DNA from 2 places in the Streptomyces sp. NPDC026659 genome. Region 2 is predicted to be linked to the other one. Evidence: riboswitches for the same ligand, from Rfam matches in the RefSeq annotation. Region 2 holds a riboswitch; the other holds the start of a gene.
The links. A riboswitch is a leader RNA that binds a small molecule or an ion and turns the genes downstream of it on or off. The one in region 2 is predicted to bind glycine.
Positions count from the first base shown of each region.

Region 1: another riboswitch for glycine. It lies ahead of gcvP (aminomethyl-transferring glycine dehydrogenase); the one in region 2 lies ahead of gcvT (glycine cleavage system aminomethyltransferase GcvT).

Region 1 covers NZ_JBEZXY010000009.1:8,363-12,923, forward strand. The annotation lists gene AB0E91_RS22470 (MerR family transcriptional regulator) at 26-709, shown strand; gene AB0E91_RS22475 (DNA polymerase IV) at 779-2,143, shown strand; gene AB0E91_RS22480 (PRC-barrel domain-containing protein) at 2,157-2,537, opposite strand; glycine riboswitch at 2,658-2,752, shown strand; gene gcvP (aminomethyl-transferring glycine dehydrogenase) at 2,928-4,561, shown strand, end outside.
Region 2 covers NZ_JBEZXY010000011.1:33,338-37,898, reverse strand. The annotation lists gene AB0E91_RS25495 (enhanced serine sensitivity protein SseB) at 1-560, opposite strand, end outside; gene AB0E91_RS25490 (AAA family ATPase) at 627-1,292, opposite strand; glycine riboswitch at 1,470-1,569, shown strand; gene gcvT (glycine cleavage system aminomethyltransferase GcvT) at 1,723-2,841, shown strand; gene gcvH (glycine cleavage system protein GcvH) at 2,994-3,371, shown strand; gene glyA (serine hydroxymethyltransferase) at 3,386-4,561, shown strand, end outside.

The sequences.
Region 1 (4,561 bases), on a different contig from region 2:
TGGCAGGTCAAGGACGGAGGTCGGCGTGAGAACCAGCGGCGACGGTACGGCTGGGGGCGCCCCCGGAAACGGGTTCGGGGCAAGCGGTCCGTACCCTCCCCCAAGCTCGCGGCTCCGCCCGAGCGGCGGATATCCCCAGCCCAGTGGCGGGGTCGAGCACGCCTCGCAGCGGCCGACGGCGGTGCCGGACGGCGAAGGGGTGGCGCCGGAGGTGTCCGAGGAGATCGGTTATCGCGGGCCCACGGCCTGCGCGGCGGCGGGCATCACCTATCGGCAGCTCGACTACTGGGCCCGCACCGGCCTGGTGGAGCCGAGTGTGCGCCCCGCCCACGGCTCGGGCACCCAGCGGCTGTACAGCTTCCGGGACGTGGTCGTCCTGAAGATCGTCAAGCGCTTCCTGGACACCGGTGTCTCGCTGCAGAACATCCGCTCGGCGGTACAGCACCTCAGGGACCGCGGCTTCAGGGACCTGGAGCGCATGACGCTGATGAGCGACGGCGCCACGGTCTACGAGTGCACCTCCCCGGACGAGGTCCACGCCCTGCTCCAGGGCGGCCAGGGCATCTTCGGCATCGCCGTCGGCGTGGTGTGGCGGGACGTGGAGAGCGCGCTGTCCCAGCTGCACGGCGAGCGCGTCGACACCGGCGAGACGCTGATCGGGCACAACCCCTCCGACGAACTGGCCAGGCGGCGCAACCGGGCCGTCTGAGCCCGCGGAAGCATCCCGGCGCCGATGAGGTGACCGGCGTTGTCAGTGGTGTGGTGCACCATCGGACATGTGAGAGCCGCGCCGACGATCCTCCATCTCGACATGGACGCCTTCTACGCCTCGGTGGAGCAGGCGTCCAAGCCGAGCCTGCGCGGCAAGGCGGTCGTGGTCGGGGGGCTCGGGCCGCGCGGGGTGGTGGCCACGGCGTCGTACGAGGCGCGGGTCTTCGGGGTGCACTCGGCGATGCCGACGGCCCAGGCGCGCAGACGGGCGCCGAACGCCGCGTACGTCACGCCCCGCTTCGCCCTCTACCGGTCCATCAGCGAGCAGGTGATGGCCCTGCTGCGCGAGCTGTCGCCGCTGGTGGAGCCGCTGAGCCTGGACGAGGCGTTCGTGGACCTGGAGGCCGGGGGAACGGCCTGGGACGAGCCGTCGGCGCGTGCGGCGGGGGTCAGGCTGCGCGCCGACATCAAGGCGGTCACCGGACTGACCGGCTCGGTCGGGCTCGCCGCCTCCAAGATGCTCGCGAAGATCGCCTCCGAGCGGGCCAAGCCCGACGGACTGTGCCTCATAGAGCCCGGCACCGAGCGCGCCCTGCTGGGACCGATGCCGGTGCGGACCCTGCCCGGGGTCGGCCCCGCCACCGGCGACCATCTGCGCCGGGCCGGAATCACCACCGTGGACGAGCTGGCCGAGGCCGGTGAGGACGAACTGGTCCGGCTGCTCGGCAAGGCGCACGGCCACGCGCTGTACGCCATGGCGCTGGCCCGCGACGACCGGCCCGTGGTGGCCGAGCGTGAGGCCAAGTCGGTCTCCGTCGAGGACACCTACGACGTCGACATCCACGACCGGCCGAGGATCGGCCTGGAGGTCCGGCGCCTCGCCGACCGCTGCGTACAGCGGCTGCGCGGCGCGGGACTGTCCGGCCGGACCATCGTGCTCAAGGTACGGCGGTACGACTTCTCGACCCTGACCCGCTCCGAGACGCTGCGCGGGCCCACGGACGACCCGGCGGTGGTCCGGGAGGCGGCCGCGCGGCTCCTGGAGTCGGTCGACACCACCGGCGGAGTGCGCCTGCTCGGCGTCGGCGTCACCGGACTGGCCGACTACACCCAGGAGGACCTGTTCGCACAGGCCGCGGGGGAACTCGCCGCCGCGGAGCCCGAGGAGGCCGCGCCCGAACCGCTCCCGGCCGCGCCGGCCCCGCCGCCGGAGCGGCAGTGGCGGCCCGGCCAGGACGTACGGCACGCCGAACACGGGCCCGGCTGGGTGCAGGGCAGCGGGCTCGGCCGGGTCACCGTGCGCTTCGAGACGCCGGAGGACTCGGCGCCCGGCCGGGTGCGGACCTTCTGGGTGGACGACCCGGACCTGGCACCGGCCGACCCGCTGCCCCTGGTGGCGAGGGCGAGCGGTGGACAGGGAGAGGGGACGTGAGGGAGGAGAGGGGTCAGGCGTCCTCGGTGCCCGCGAGCTTGCCGAAGTCGCGGTCCGGGACCTTGGGAGCGGTGGGGGAGGCGGACACGTCGAGGCCGTAGTGGTGGTAGAGCTGGAGTTCCTGCTCGGGGGAGAGGTGGCGGCCCACCCCGAAGTCCGGGGCGTCCTTGATCAGCGCGCGTTCGAAGGGGACCTGGAGGGTGCCCTCGACCAGTTCGCTCGGTTCGAGCGGGACGAAGGCGTCGCGGGAGAAGAGTCCGGTGCGTATGGCGGCCCACTCGGGGACGCCCGTCGCGTCGTCGAGATACACCTCGTCGATGGTGCCGATCTTGGTGCCGTTGCGGTCGAACGCCTTGCGGCCGATCAGATTGCGCGGATCGATGTCGGTCTGCACGGTCCCTCTCCCTCCACGTGGTCCCAACTCATCCGTTAGCACTACAAAAGAGCAGAATGAGCGCGGCGGCCACTCGAACGCCGCGCGGCACGGCCCCGCTGGTACTCTGACAACGGCTGCTGACCCCGTGCGGGAGAGTCCTCCGAGCAAGTCGGAGGCGCCGAAGGAGCAACTCCTCCCCGGAATCTCTCAGGCCCCCGTACCGCACGGACGAGGTCACTCTGGAAAGCAGAGCGGGCGTCCACGGCTCCCGCTCTCACCGACGGTGAAAGCCGGGGCCCTCGGGCATCCGGTGAAGCTCTCAGGTATGAGATGACAGAGGGGGAGGCCGGTGGGCACCCGCGCCGAGGTGCCCCTCGCAGGTCGCGCCAGACCAGGAGGCCTCCGCACATGACCGCCCCTCGCATTCCGCTCTCCGCCCTCGAAGCGGGCATCCCCTTCGAGCAGCGACACATCGGGCCCGACCAGGAGGCGCGGGCCAAGATGCTCGCGCAGGTCGGCTACGGCTCGCTCGACGAGCTGACCGCCGTCGCCGTCCCGGACGTCATCAAGAACGCCGACGCCCTCGACCTGCCGGACGCCCGCACCGAGGCCGAGGTGCTCGCGGAACTGCGCTCGCTCGCGGACCGCAACCAGGTCCTCGGCTCCATGATCGGCCTCGGCTACCACGGCACCTTCACCCCGCCGGTCATCCTGCGCAACGTCATGGAGAACCCGGCCTGGTACACCGCCTACACGCCGTACCAGCCGGAGATCTCCCAGGGCCGCCTGGAGGCCCTGCTCAACTTCCAGACGATGGTCGCGGAGCTCACCGGACTGCCCACCTCCGGTGCGTCCCTGCTCGACGAGGGCACCGCCGCCGCCGAGGCCATGGCGCTCTCCCGGCGCATGGGCAAGAACAAGAAGGGCCTCTTCCTGGTCGACGCGGACACGCTGCCGCAGACCATCGCGGTCATCGAGACCCGCGCCGAGCCGACCGGCGTCGAGGTCGTCGTCGCCGACCTGAGCGACGGCATCCCGGCCGAGCTGGCCGCCCGCGACATCACCGGTGTCCTGCTCCAGTACCCCGGCGCCTCCGGTGCCGTACGCGACCTGAAGCCGGTGATCGAGCAGGCGCACGAGCTGGGCGCGCTCGTCACCGTCGGCGCCGATCTGCTCGCCCTCACCCTGCTCACCTCGCCCGGCGAGCTGGGCGCGGACATCGCCATCGGCACCACGCAGCGCTTCGGCGTGCCCATGGGCTTCGGCGGCCCGCACGCGGGCTACATGGCGGTGCACGAGAAGTTCGCCCGCAGCCTGCCCGGGCGCCTCGTCGGCGTCTCCGTGGACGCGGACGGCCACAAGGCCTACCGGCTCGCGCTGCAGACCCGCGAGCAGCACATCCGCCGCGAGAAGGCCACCAGCAACATCTGCACCGCGCAGGTGCTGCTCGCCGTCATGGCCGGGATGTACGCCGTCTACCACGGCCCCGACGGCCTGCGCACGATCGCCCGCCGCACCCACCGCTACGCCACGATCCTCGCCGAGGGCCTGAAGGCGGGCGGTGTCGAGATCGTCCACGGCGCCTACTTCGACACGCTCACCGCGCGCGTGCCCGGCACGGCCGCCGATGTCGTCGCCGCCGCGCGCAAGGGCGGGGTCAACCTGCGCCTGGTCGACGCCGACCACGTCTCCCTCGCCTGCGACGAGACCACCAACCGCGCCCAGTTGGCCGCCGTGTTCGCCGCGTTCGGCGTCGAGGGCGACATCGAGGCGCTGGACGCGGCCGCCGCCGAGGCCCTGCCCGAGGCGCTGCTGCGCACCGACGACTACCTCACCCACCCGGTCTTCCACGAGCACCGCTCCGAGACGGCCATGCTGCGCTACCTGCGCAAGCTGTCCGACCGCGACTACGCGCTCGACCGGGGCATGATCCCGCTCGGCTCCTGCACCATGAAGCTGAACGCCACCACGGAGATGGAGCCGGTCACCTGGCCCGAGTTCGGCCAGCTGCACCCCTTCGCGCCCGCCGACCAGGCCGAGGG
Region 2 (4,561 bases):
GCCGTGACGACGACGCCCGTGCCCGCGAACTCGGCCGAGGCGGCGGCGAGGAAGTCCACCGGGTCCTCCTGCCAGTCGGGCTCGAAGAGCCGGACGCGGGCGCCGCCCGCGGGGCCGTCCAGGGCCGTGCGGTCGGCGCGGCACAGCTCGGCCACCGCCTGGGGCGGCAGCGGCAGGCCCACCACGCCACCGGGGTTGAGCACCAGGCCCACCTGCGGCGGCAGACCGCGCGCGAATTCCACAGCCGGGGCGACGGTGAAGGAGAGGTGCGCGCCCGCCGACTGGCGGAACTGCTCCTCGGAGCTGAACACCGGGACGTACCCCTGGCCGTCGATCTCCACGGTGGGCAGGTCGAGCGAACCGCTCTGCGGGCCGCCGCCGTTGGGCAGCGGGATCCACAGGAAGCCGCGGGAGAGCACCTCGACGATCCGGGCGCCCGCCGAGGGCACGCCGAGGGAGGCCGAGAGCACCTCCTCCAGCTCGTTGCCGGGCCAGCCGCCGTGCGAATGGGGGTGTGCCTGTGCCGGGAAGTCCGCGGGAAAGTCCGCCGGGAAGTCCATGTTCCTACCGCCTGCCGGGAAAACCATGCTGTGGTGCAGAAGGCTATCCGGTGCGGGCGGCGGACCTCACGCCGCGAAGTGGATCCGGCGCAGCCCGTCCGCCGAGGCGCGGTCCAGGAGCACCGCCGAGGCGCAGCCCGGGGGCAGTTCGCCGCGCTCCACGGCGCGCAGCAGCCGCCCCGTGGCGTGCCGGTGCCGTCCGAAGGCGTACCGGGAGACGCCCCGGCCGCGCTCGCGCTGGCCCTGCCGGGCGGCCTCGGCGTCGACGTCGAGCAGGATCAGATGGAGGGCGGCGCCCCTGCGCCGGGCCTCGTGGGCGAGCCAGGCGCGCACCCAGGGCTGGGCGCCGCAGTCGTGCACGACGACGCCCTCGCCGGTGGCCAGGGCGCGGCGCAGTCCGGCGTAGTGGGCGAGACGGACCAGGGGGCGGTACAGCGCGTACGGCAGCCCGGTCAGGCGGGTCTGCCAGCGGTCGCGGGTGTCCTGGGAGTCGATCCGGCGGCCGGGGACGGCACGGTGCATGAGGGTGGACTTGCCGCTGCCGGGCAGCCCCGTGACGACCACCAGGTCCCGGGGGCCGAAGCGGAGTTCGCGGGGAGTGCGGCCGGGACGCTCGCGCAGGTCGCGCACGAGCGGAGCGGGGCGGGCGGCGGCCCGGCGCTCCCGCGTCGGGGCGGAGGGCTGGCGCGGCACCGCCAGGCCGGTGGTGGCGTACGCCGGAGTCCTGTTCACCGTGATCGTCCTCCCCTTGGGTTCGGTAATCCCTTGCCCATCGAATGTAAAGAGAAGGTAATGCGGGAAGTCGGTGGTTCGGTGTCCGTACTGCCACGGTCCGGTCACAGGCGGCCGCCCCTTCAGCGGCGGCGATCGCCGTGCGATGATGTGGCCGCCAACTGCATACCGGCCGCTTGAATCCGCGCGGGAGAGTCCCCGGCAGTACGTCTGCCTGGGCGCCGAAGGAGCAAGTCCCTCCCTTGAATCTCTCAGGCCCCGTTACCGCGCGGGCGAGGCACATCTGAAAAGCGGGCCGCTGCCGTCAGTGGCTCCACCCAAGGTGCAAACCGTGACCGTGCGGGTCATGGCGAACCTCTCAGGTTCCGATGACAGATGGGGAGGAACGTTCCTCGCCCCATCCCCCGTTGCCCTGGGAGACGACCGACCGATGAGCAGCACCGAACTCCGTCACACCGCGCTCGACGCCGTGCACCGCGCCCTCGGCGCGACCATGACCGACTTCGCCGGCTGGGACATGCCCCTGCGCTACGGCTCCGAGCGCGACGAGCACGTGGCGGTGCGCACCCGCGCGGGTCTCTTCGACCTCTCGCACATGGGTGAGATCACCGTGACCGGCCCCGACGCGGCCGCGCTCCTCAATTACGCCCTCGTCGGCGACATCGCCTCGGTCGGCCTCGGCCGCGCCCGCTACACCATGATCTGCCAGGCCGACGGCGGCATCCTGGACGACCTGATCGTCTACCGCCTCGGCGAGACCGACTACATGGTCGTGGCCAACGCCTCCAACGCCCAGGTCGTCCTCGACGCGCTGACCGAGCGCGCGGCGGGCTTCGACGCCGAGGTCCGCGACGACCGCGACGCCTACGCGCTGCTCGCCGTCCAGGGCCCCGAGTCCCCGGCCATCCTCAAGTCGCTCACCGACGCCGACCTGGACGGCCTCAAGTACTACGCCGGGCTCCCCGGCACCGTCGCGGGCGTCCCCGCGCTGATCGCCCGCACCGGCTACACCGGCGAGGACGGCTTCGAACTGTTCGTGAAGCCGGAGCACGCGGTGGAGCTGTGGCAGGCGCTCACCAAGGCGGGCGAGGCGTCCGGCCTGGTCCCCTGCGGTCTGTCCTGCCGCGACACCCTGCGCCTGGAGGCGGGCATGCCGCTGTACGGGCACGAGCTGACCCGCGAGCTGACCCCGTTCGACGCCGGTCTCGGCCGGGTCGTGAAGTTCACCAAGGACGGCGACTTCGTGGGCCGCGCCGCGCTGACGGAGGCCGCCGAGCGCGTCGAGCAGAACCCGCCGCGCGTCCTGGTCGGCCTGGTCGCCGAGGGCCGCCGCGTGCCGCGCGCCGGGTACGCCGTCGTCGCGGGCGGCGAGGTGATCGGCGAGGTCACCTCCGGCGCCCCCTCCCCCACCCTGGGCAGCCCGATCGCCATCGCCTACGTGGACGCGGCGCACGCGGCGCCGGGCACCGAGGGTGTCGGCGTCGACATCCGGGGCAGCCACGAGCCGTACCGGGTCGTGGCGCTGCCGTTCTACAAGCGCCAGAAGTAGCCGGCCGCCGCGCGGGCTCGGGAAGCGGCCACCGGCCGGGACCGCCGTCGGTACCACGCCGGCGTGAGCCTGCGCACATTTTCCCCGCTCACCAGCGGTTTACGTCCCCTTCGTCCGTCCAGCACGCCCTCGCGTACAGGAGAATTCAGGTCATGAGCAACCCGCAGCAGCTGAGCTACACCAAGGAGCACGAGTGGCTGTCGGACGCCGAGGACGGCGTCTCGACGGTCGGCATCACCGAGCACGCGGCCAACGCGCTCGGCGACGTGGTCTTCGTCCAGCTCCCCGAGGTCGGCGACACGGTGACCGCGGGCGAGTCCTGTGGCGAGCTGGAGTCCACCAAGTCGGTCTCGGAGCTGTACTCGCCGGTCACCGGTGAGATCACGGAGATCAACCAGGACGTCGTCGACGACCCGGCCCTGGTGAACTCCGCGCCCTTCGAGGGCGGCTGGCTGTTCAAGGTGCGCGCCGCGGAGAAGCCCGAGGAGCTGCTCTCCGCCGACGAGTACACCGCCTACACCGCAGGCTGAGGAGCCGGACCCGTATGACTGACGTCCTGAACACGCCCCTGCACGAGCTGGACCCCGAGGTCGCGGCCGCGGTCGACGCCGAGCTGCGCCGTCAGCAGTCCACCCTCGAGATGATCGCCTCCGAGAACTTCGCGCCGCTCGCGGTGATGGAGGCGCAGGGCTCCGTCCTGACCAACAAGTACGCCGAGGGCTACCCGGGCCGCCGCTACTACGGCGGCTGCGAGCACGTCGACGTGGCCGAGCAGATCGCCATCGACCGGGTGAAGGAGCTGTTCGGCGCCGAGTACGCCAACGTCCAGCCGCACTCGGGCGCCTCCGCGAACCAGGCGGCGCTGTTCGCGCTGGCCCAGCCCGGGGACACCATCCTGGGCCTGGACCTCGCGCACGGCGGCCACCTCACCCACGGGATGCGGCTGAACTTCTCCGGCAAGCAGTTCGACGTGGTCGCGTACCACGTGGACGAGGAGACCGGCCTGGTCGACATGGCCGAGGTCGAGCGCCTCGCCAAGGAGCACCGCCCCAAGGTGATCATCGCGGGCTGGTCGGCGTACCCGCGTCAGCTGGACTTCGCGGAGTTCCGCCGGATCGCGGACGAGACCGGGGCCCACCTGTGGGTCGACATGGCGCACTTCGCCGGTCTGGTCGCGGCGGGGCTGCACCCGAACCCGGTCGAGTACGCGGACGTGGTGACCTCCACCACGCACAAGACGCTCGGCGGCCCGCGCGGCGGCATCATCCTGGCCAAGAAGGACTTCGCCAAGAAGCTGAACTCCTCGGTCTTCCCCGGTTTCCAGGGCGGCCCGCTGGAGCACGTGATCGCCGCCAAGGCGGTCTCCTTCAAGGTCGCGGCCTCGGAGGACTTCCGTGAGCGCCAGCGGCGTACGGTGGAGGGTGCCCGCATCCTCGCCGAGCGGCTGACCGCGCCGGACGCCCGCGCGGCCGGGGTGAACGTGCTGTCCGGCGGTACGGACGTGCACCTGATCCTGGTCGACCTGCGCGAGTCGGAGCTCGACGGGCAGCAGGCCGAGGACCGTCTCCACGAGGTCGGCATCACGGTCAACCGCAACGCGGTCCCGAACGACCCGCGTCCGCCGATGGTGACCTCCGGTCTCCGGATCGGCACGCCCGCGCTGGCGACCCGCGGCTTCACGGCCGAGGACTTCGCCGAGGTCGCGGACGTGATCGCGGAG